4 regions of the Mesorhizobium maamorense genome follow, and region 4 is predicted to be linked to each of the others. Evidence: predicted binding sites of a transcription regulator. Region 4 holds the regulator's gene; each other region holds the start of a gene.
What was found. The regulator PhoB, encoded in region 4, activates phosphate uptake and scavenging genes when phosphate is short. The targets are predictions, from matches to a motif close to TGTCATNNANCTGTCAT.

Region 1: ACIU1A_RS32025 (ceramide glucosyltransferase) is a predicted target of PhoB. The motif match lies at 904-920, and genes of this name have one in related genera.
Region 2: ACIU1A_RS07365 (LTA synthase family protein) is a predicted target of PhoB. The motif match lies at 1,356-1,372, and genes of this name have one in related genera.
Region 3: ugpB (sn-glycerol-3-phosphate ABC transporter substrate-binding protein UgpB) is a predicted target of PhoB. The motif match lies at 1,571-1,587, and genes of this name have one in related genera.

The regions. Positions count from the first base shown of each region.
Region 1 is NZ_CP173356.1:6,439,086-6,441,286, forward strand. It holds gene ACIU1A_RS32015 (Hsp33 family molecular chaperone) at 1-266, shown strand, start outside; gene apaG (Co2+/Mg2+ efflux protein ApaG) at 404-796, opposite strand; gene ACIU1A_RS32025 (ceramide glucosyltransferase) at 1,028-2,179, shown strand.
Region 2 is NZ_CP173356.1:1,454,673-1,456,873, forward strand. It holds gene ACIU1A_RS07365 (LTA synthase family protein) at 1-1,317, opposite strand, end outside; gene fabD (ACP S-malonyltransferase) at 1,594-2,201, shown strand, end outside.
Region 3 is NZ_CP173356.1:4,892,318-4,894,518, forward strand. It holds gene ugpB (sn-glycerol-3-phosphate ABC transporter substrate-binding protein UgpB) at 10-1,314, opposite strand; gene tlpA (thiol:disulfide interchange protein TlpA) at 1,648-2,201, opposite strand, start outside.
Region 4 is NZ_CP173356.1:5,042,386-5,044,586, reverse strand. It holds gene pstB (phosphate ABC transporter ATP-binding protein PstB) at 1-126, shown strand, start outside; gene phoU (phosphate signaling complex protein PhoU) at 152-859, shown strand; gene phoB (phosphate regulon transcriptional regulator PhoB) at 879-1,568, shown strand; gene ACIU1A_RS25175 (ROK family protein) at 1,576-2,201, opposite strand, start outside.

The DNA of each region.
Region 1 (2,201 bases), 1.4 Mb from region 4:
CTATCGAGCCGACCGAACTGATCGATCCGACCATCGGCGCAGAGCGGCTGCTCTATCGTCTGTTCCACGAGCATGGCGTGCGCGTCTTCGGCGGCGTTCCCGTCGCCGATCAGTGCTCATGCTCCCGCGACAAGATCCGCGGCATCCTCGAGGGCTTCTCCGCGCAGGAGATCAAGGACAGCACCGAGGACGGCGGCATCCACGTCGCTTGCGAGTTCTGTTCGACGCAATATGACTTCGACCCGGCGGAATTTACGACTCAGTAGGGTTTCTTGTTTCTCCCCGTTCTACGGGGAGAAGGGGCCCGAGAGCGGATGACGGGCGGCGCTGCCCCTCATTCCTGCCGGACATTTCTCGCCGTATGGTGACGGGGAGAACAACGCTGTCGCCGATTTCGCCGGGTCTAATTCACCGTCCGCCTTGTCCCCGGCAGGTCGAGTGAGAAGGCGGGGATGGCGATGTCGAATGTCTCGCCCCGCTCGTTGCGCATGGTGTAGTGGCCGACCATGATCCCCGACGGCGTCGAGAGCGGACAGCCCGACGTGTATTGGTAGCTGTCGCCGGGATTGAGTTCGGGCTGATCGCCGACCACGCCGGCGCCTCGCACTTCCTCGACCCGGCCGGCGCCGTCGGTTATGTGCCAATAGCGCGATAACAGCTGCACGAATTCGTCGGACTGGTTGTCGATCGTTATCTGGTAGCCCCAGACGTAGCGGTTTTCCGTAGGATCCGAGCGGTCCCCGAGATAGAACGGCCTGACCTGCACTTCGATGTTGCGCGTGACGGCGCGGTACATGAGCGGCTCCAAAACAAATCCGGTGCGGAACATTCGGCGCTCTTTGCGGTTCGATCAACCGTGCGCGTCCGAGTTGCTGTCCCTGAAGGGCAGGTGCCGACAAACAATGTCATTTGAGTGACACATGACAATGATGGTGTGCACCAGCAATGCCGGGCGACTCGGGCGCTCTGTCGAACTGTCGAAAACGGCCGCCAAGCGGGCCGGTTTTTCTGGAGTGACCGGATATCGATGGAACTCGCTCTCATAACCGGCTCGCTTTCGATCGCTCTCATCGCCTCAAATCTCGCCAGCATCCTGCTCGCCTGCTCGCGCCTGAAACGGCGCGCCGCCATCGCGCCGCCGGCCGGCAAGCCGCTGCCTGTGTCGATCGTCATCCCGGCGCGCGGCGTCGAGCCGTTTACCCATGAGACGCTTGAGCGCGCTTTCTCGCTCGCCTGGCCCCGCTACGAACTGATCTTCTGTGTCGCCCATGCCGACGACCCCGCGGTCAAGCCGATCCGCGCCGCGATTGCCCGCTTTCCAGCCGTGCCGGCCCGCCTGCTCACCGGCGACAACCGCGTCAGCGCCAACCCGAAACTGAACAACTGCGTCAAGGGCTGGGAGGCTGCGCGCCACGACTGGGTCATTCTCGCCGATTCCAACGTGCTGATGCCGAAAGACTACGTCCAGCACCTGATGGCGGCATGGCGCCGGGACACCGGCCTGGTTTGCTCGACGCCGATCGGTTCGCGGCCCGACGGCTTCTGGGCAGAAGTCGAATGCGCCTTTCTCAACACGCTGCAGGCGCGCTGGCAATATGCCGGCGAGGCGCTTGGCCTCGGCTTTGCCCAGGGCAAGAGCATGTTGTGGAACAAGCAGATGCTCGACGCCAATGGCGGCATCCGTGTGCTCGCCGCCGAGATCGCGGAGGATGCCGCGTCGACCAAACTGGTCAACAGGCTCGGCCTGCGCGTCAATCTCGTCGCTTCGCCCTTCGAGCAGCCGCTCGGGCAGCGCATGCCGGGCGAGATCTGGTCGCGCCAGGCCCGCTGGGCGCGCCTGCGCCGCGTCACCTTTCCGCTCTTCTTCGCGCCCGAGATCCTGACCGGCGTGGCGGCTCCGCTCGTGCTGGCGCTGATCGCCGCGGCCAGCGCCGGCGTCAGCCTGCCCATGACAGCGCTTTGCGTGCTGGCGCTCGCCTACCTGCCGGAATGCATGCTCGCCTCGGCAAAGGGCTGGTATCTGTCGCCGCGCATCGTCACCGCGATGATCGCACGCGACCTGATGTTGCCGGCGATCTGGATGCGCGGTTGGCTGGGCGGGGCCGTCGACTGGCGCGGCAACGCCATGACCATCGGCACCAAGGCGGCCGAGCTCGAAGAGACGCCCTCCCGCGCTTGATGTCGGCGGTTCAGCTTGATGT
Region 2 (2,201 bases), 3.0 Mb from region 4:
GCGGTTCGGCTCGTAGGGGCCGTGGTTCTGCAGGCTGACGGCAAAGAAGAACACCGGGGCATCGCTGGCATCGGCCTCGCTGATGATCTCGTCCGTCATCGCCGCGTCGGATGCCAGCGGCCCGCGCTTTTGCATCGGCGGCAGCGTCTCTTCCGATCTGAAGTCGTCGAAGCCGAAATCGGCATAGACCGCGCCGCGGTTCCAGAACCAGTTGGTGCCCGGATGGATGGCGCGCGCCCTGTAGCCCTCCCTCTTCAGGAAGGTCGCCAGCGACGGCGTCGGCGTGCGCACATATTGCTGGTAGGGGATGCTGCCGGCCGGCAGGAAGGCGTTGGAGAAGCCGGTCAGTGCCTCGAACTCGATATTGGCGGTCATGCCGCCGAATTCGGGTGAGAACATGGAGCCCGAACGCAGCGCCCGCACGTTGGGGATCGGATCGGGCGTGATGGTGACCCCGGGCAGCTTGGTCGGATCCCAGAAGGATCTGCTCATGACGACGATGATGTCGGGCTTTTCCTGGGGCACCGAGGCGGTCACCTGCGGCCTGTCGATGGCCGCGATCGCCTTTTCCGAATAGCCTGGCGGCGCCGAGACATGCGCCATCGGCACGTTAAGCGCGAAGGCGAGCGCAAAGCCGTTGGAGGCGTAATTTTCCTTCTGGTCCCACATGATCGGGATGATCTGCAGCCGGTCCCGGGTCCAGGAGAAGGTGGCATAGTCCATGATCGAGACGAAGAAGGCGAGCAGCGGCACGGCCAGCGTCAGCCGGGCGAGACGGCCCTTGCGGCTGAGTATGGGCACTTTTCGACGCCAGACCCGCCAGCCATAGATGAGCAGCGACAGGCCGGCGACGATGCCGACAATCATGGCAAGGGCAGTCATCGGACGGTCACGCACCAGAAGCGGCAGCAGCGCCACGATCTGGCGGGAGTAGAGGAAATCGGTCGGGTAGAGGGGATCGCCGAGATAATGCGATTTCTGGTGACCGATGAAAGCCAGCGAGAGCGTCAGCGGCGCGACGATCATCAGGCTTTGATAGCTGCGGCCGAAAACGGCATCGAGGCCGACCAGAACCAGTGCGAACACCACGATCGTGGTCCAGCCCGGCTTGAGCGGCTGCAGGAAGAAGGAAACCGTGCCGGCGAAGTCGCCGCGCACGATCAATTCGATGGCGAACACCAGGACGGCCGCGATCAGCAGGCTGGTCAGCCCATAGCGTATGGTCGGCCACTTCCGTCCCGGCAGGTAGCCGGTGGAAGGATCGTCTTCCAGAAACTGTGGCGCGGCTTTGCCTGCGCCTTTCGAAATCCTAGCCACTTTAACTTCCCCACCCAGCGACAGACCCGTCACTCGATTGTCATGGAATTGTCACGCAAAGCTAGCGCCTGTGGCGGAAATAAGAAGAGCCAGCAAACGATTCGTGAGCGGTTTTCATCAGGAGTGATCGCCAAAAAGCCTTTTGGAACAGGCACTCGGCCGGCAAAGCTGCCAAGGGGCCGGGTCGAACCGGGCTTGACTTGGCAGGCCGCGTTGCGTCACAGGCAGGAAAATTCGTGTATCAGGCAAGCAGAACCGAGCTTTGGGAGCCCACACATGGCCGTTGCATTCACCTTTCCGGGACAAGGCAGCCAGGCTGTCGGCATGGGCAAGGACCTCGCCGATGCCTTCCCCGAGGCGCGTAGGGTTTTTAGCGAAGTCGACGACGCGCTCGGCGAAAACCTGTCGAAGCTGATCTGGGAAGGGCCGGAAGAGACGCTGACGCTCACCGCCAACGCGCAGCCGGCGCTGATGGCCGTATCGCTGGCCGCGATCAGGGCCTTGGAAGCGGGCGGCTTCTCGCTGAAGGACAAGATTACCTACGTCGCTGGCCATTCGCTGGGCGAATATTCGGCGCTTGCCGCCGCCGGCTTCGTCTCGGTTGCCGATGCCGCCAGGCTGCTGCGCATCCGCGGCAATGCCATGCAAGCGGCGGTGCCCGCCGGCGAAGGCGCCATGGCGGCGATCATCGGACTGGAGCAGGCCGATGTCGAAGCCGCCTGCGCCGAGGCTGCCAAAGGATCGGTCTGCCAGATCGCCAACGACAATGGCGGTGGCCAGTTGGTGATTTCCGGCGCCAAGGCAGCGGTCGAACTGGCTGCCAAACTGTGCACGGAAAAAGGCGCCAAGCGAGCGCTGATGCTGCAGGTCTCCGCGCCCTTCCA
Region 3 (2,201 bases), 150 kb from region 4:
CGACGCGCCCTAATTCCCCAGCGCTTCCTTGATCGCCGCGTTGCCACGCGTGACCGCATTGTCGAGCGCCTGCTGGGCGCTTTCCTGGCCGGCAAGCATCTTTTCGAACTCCTCGTTCTGGATGTCGCGCACCTGCGGCAAGTTCGGCAACCGCACGCCCTTCGAATTGTCGGTCGGCGCCTTGCCCGTCATCTGCAGGATCGGCGTCTCGCGACCGGGATTCTTGTCGTAGAAGCCGGACTTTTTCGTCGCCTCATAGGCGGCGAGCGTCACCGGCAGGTATCCCGATTTCTGGTGCAGATATTCCTGCACATCGGTTTTGGACAGATAGGCGAAGAAAGCCGCGACGCCTTTGTACTCCTCGTCGGACTTGCCGCCGAAGACCCAAAGGCTGGCGCCGCCCGGCGTCGTGTTCTGCGGCGCGCCCTTGGCGTCGCTGTCATAGGGCAACTGGCCAATGCCGTAGTTCATGCCCGACTTGACGATGTCGCCTAGGCCGCCCGAGGATTCGGTGAAGATGCCGCATTCGCCGGCGAGGAATATCTGCTTGGCTTCGGAGGTGCGCCCGCCATATTTGAAGGTGCCGTCCTTGGCCAGATCGGCGAGCGCCTGGAAATGTTTGACGAAGATCGGCGAGTTGATCTTGAGTTCGACATCACCGCCGGCCAGGCCATTCTGCTGCGTGGCCCACGGCACATCGTTCCACGCCGCGAAGTTCTCCAGGTGTATCCAGGTCAGCCAGGTCGAGGTGTAGCCGCAAGCGGCGGCGCCGCTCGCCTTGATCTTTTTGGCATCCTCCCACACCTCGTTCCAGGTCTTGGGTGGGTTATTCACGTCGAGCCCCGCCTTCTGGAAGATGTCCTTGTTGTAGTAGAGGATCGGCGACGAGGAGTTGTAGGGGAAGGACAGCATGGTGCCGTCCGGCGTCGAATAATAACCGACGATGCCTGGCAGATACTGGCTCTTGTCAAAGTCCATCCCGGCGCCGGTCAGCACCTCGGCCACTGGCTTGATCGCGTCCCGGGCCGCCATCATGACGCCGGTGCCGACATCGAACACCTGGATGATGTCAGGCGACTGGCCGGCGCGATAGGCGGCGATGCCGGCATTCAGCGTTTCGGGATAGGTGCCCTTGAAGACCGGAACAATCTGGTAGTCGCCCTGGCTGGCGTTGAAATCCTTGGAAATCTTGTCGACGACCTCTGCGTTGGCTCCGGTCATGGCGTGCCACCAGCTGATCTGCGTGACGGCGAAGGCGGAGGTTGTGGAAAGCAGGGTCACGGCGACACCGGCCGCGAAGCCAAAGAACTTCATGTTTCGTCTCCCGTTATCATTGCTTGTCATTGGCGAAAGGGGCACTCCCGCAATGGCACTATGTGTCGTTCGCGCGCAGCGGACAACGGTTTTGTTGCGGGCGGGCGCACTTCATTTCCGGCTAAAGTAGCGTTCACTTCCGGATGGAAGTGACCCGGAAAGGATTGCATAGCGGCTTGCTTTTGAATTGATGAACCAGGGATCTGTCTCGAGACGGTCAGCGACCTCACCGACGGACGGTGTCTAACAGCACATGACAACACTGACATGACAACGCTGAAAAAGGCGTCGGTTTAAAGCTCGGTCGATGCGTGGAAAATTCCCGTCCCGCGCTCAGCCCGACGGGTTGAGCGCGGCCTCGACAAGCCGCTTGGCGTCCGGCCCCGACCACTCGGCCGGGCCGTTCATATGGGCGATCAGGCAGCCTTCGCCGTCGATCAGCATGGCGACGGGCAGGCCGAGCGCCAGGCCGCGCGTCTTGAGCTCGTTGAACAGCGCCATCGTCGAATCCCTGTAATAGCCGAGCGCCTCGACGCCGGTGTCCTTGAGGAACTTCTTCGGCTTCACGTCGTCGCCGGCATCGACGTTGACGGCGACGACCTGGAACGCATCGCTGCCTTTCTCCTTCTGCAAGGCGTCCAGCGCCGGCATTTCGGCGCGGCATGGCGCGCACCATGTCGCCCACAGATTGAGCAGCACCGTCTTGCCGGCATGGTCGGCGATGGTCATCGGCTTGCCGTCCGGGCCGTTGAAGGCGAGGCTCTTCATCGATTGCGGCGGATCGGCTGGCAAGAGCGCCGCGACCTCGCCGGTGGCGGCTGCGGCGATCTTCTTGGCGCGTTCGCTCTTGGCGGCGCAGGCGACATCGTCCTTGCTGTCTCCGACGG
Region 4 (2,201 bases):
CGCGTGTCGAAGCAGACCGCCTTCATGTATCTGGGCGAGCTGGTCGAGTTCGACCGCACCGAGAAGATCTTCACGTCGCCCCGCGAGAAGCGCACGCAGGACTATATCACCGGCCGCTTCGGCTGATCCCAGGCATACGAGGACCAAGATCATGGCCGAACACACAGTCGCAGCCTTTGACGAAGATCTCGGACAGATCAGCAGGCTGATCCGCGACATGGGCGATCTCGCCTCATCGATGGTCGGCGGCGCGACCAAGGCGCTCCTGAATTCCGACAACGCGCTCGCCCAGCGCGTCGTCTCCGACGACGCGATCATGGATGCGCGCCAGCGCGAACTCGACGACCGCGCCATCACCCTGATCGCCAAGCGGCAGCCCATGGCGGACGATCTGCGCCATGTCGTCGGCTCGATCCGCATGGGCGGCGATCTCGAACGCATCGGCGATCTCGCCAAGAACATCGCCAAGCGCGTCGGCACCGTCGGCCTTGCCGCCACGCCGCGCGACCTGTCGCACTCCATCGACGCCATGGCGCAGCTTGTGCTGATCCAGGTGCAAGGCGTGATCGAGGAGTATGCGGCGCGCGATGCCGCGGCACTTGCGAAGCTGCGCGCCGACGATGAACGCATCGACGTCAAATACACGTCGGTCTTCCGCGAGCTGCTGACCTACATGATGGAGGATCCGCGCAACATCACCGCCTGCACGCATCTTTTGTTCTGCGCCAAGAATCTCGAGCGCATCGGCGATCACGTGACCAACATTGCCGAAAATGCCTATTATGTGCTGACCGGCACGCAATTGCCCGCCAATCGCCCGAAGCAGGACGAGACGGCGATGTCGGCGCCAGCGGCTTGACGGCAGGGGTGACCAGTCGATGATCGCGCCACGCATCATGGTGGTGGAGGACGAGGAGCCGCTGGGTGTGCTGCTCCGTTACAATCTGGAATCGGAGGGTTATCAGGTAGAGGTGGTGACGCGCGGCGACGAAGCCGAGATCCGCTTGCAGGAGAATGTCCCTGACCTTCTTGTGCTCGACTGGATGGTGCCGGCGGTGTCCGGCATCGAGCTCTGCCGCCGTCTCCGGATGCGGCCCGAGACCGAGCGGCTGCCGATCATCATGCTGACGGCGCGCGGCGAGGAAAGCGACCGGGTGCGCGGTCTCTCCACCGGCGCCGACGACTATCTGGTCAAGCCGTTCTCAACGCCGGAATTCATGGCACGCGTCAAGGCGCTGCTGCGCCGCGCCAAGCCCGAAGTTCTGTCCAGCGTGCTCAAGGTTGGCGACATCGTGCTCGACCGTGAATCGCACCGGGTCTACCGCAAGAAAAGCGAGATCCGGCTCGGGCCGACCGAGTTCCGCCTGCTCGAATTCATGATGCGACATCCGGGCCGCGTGTTCTCGCGCAGTCAGCTGCTCGACAATGTCTGGGGCGAAACGATCTATATCGACGAGCGCACCGTGGACGTGCATGTCGGCCGGCTGCGCAAGGCGGTCAACAACGGCCGCATGCCTGACGTGATCCGCACCATTCGGGGCGCGGGGTACGCGATCCGCGAAGACTAGGGATATGTCACGCAACGTTCTCGCCTATGCCTGATTTCGCCTGTGCCCCCGGCGCGAAAATTTCCTGGTCGACGAAGGTTAGCGCGCGCATGGCGCAGCCCTCGCGGATCAGCGGCAGTTCGTTCGGCTCGGTGTCGAAGGAAATCGATTTCGAGTGCTGGCCGCCGGCGGTCTGGGCAATGGCCTCGCGCAGAGCCGGCTCGATCAGGTCGAAGGCGGCGGCGCTGACGCCGACCATGGCGACCGGCGCCGGATCGATCAGCGCAAACAGGCTGCCAAGGCCGTAACCCAGCGCCTCGCCGGCCTTGCGGTAGGCTTCGCGCTCCGGCCCGTCCTTTTCGCGCGCCGAGGCCGCCAGGGTGCGCATGTCGGCGTCGCTGACGTCGACGGGCTCGGTGTCCTCGCCAAGCTGCCTCGCGTTGCGCCAGATGGCATAGTTGCCGGCATAGGCCTCGACGCAGCCGCGCCGCCCGCAGCGGCAGAGCGCCCCGCCGGGGCGATGGATCATGTGGCCGAACTCGCCCCCGGATGAATGGGTGCCGGTGAACAGTTCACCCTTCAGCACCAGGCCCATGCCGATGCCGTGCGACAAAAGTATGGCGATGAAGTCGTCGCGGTAGCGCTGGGGATTGC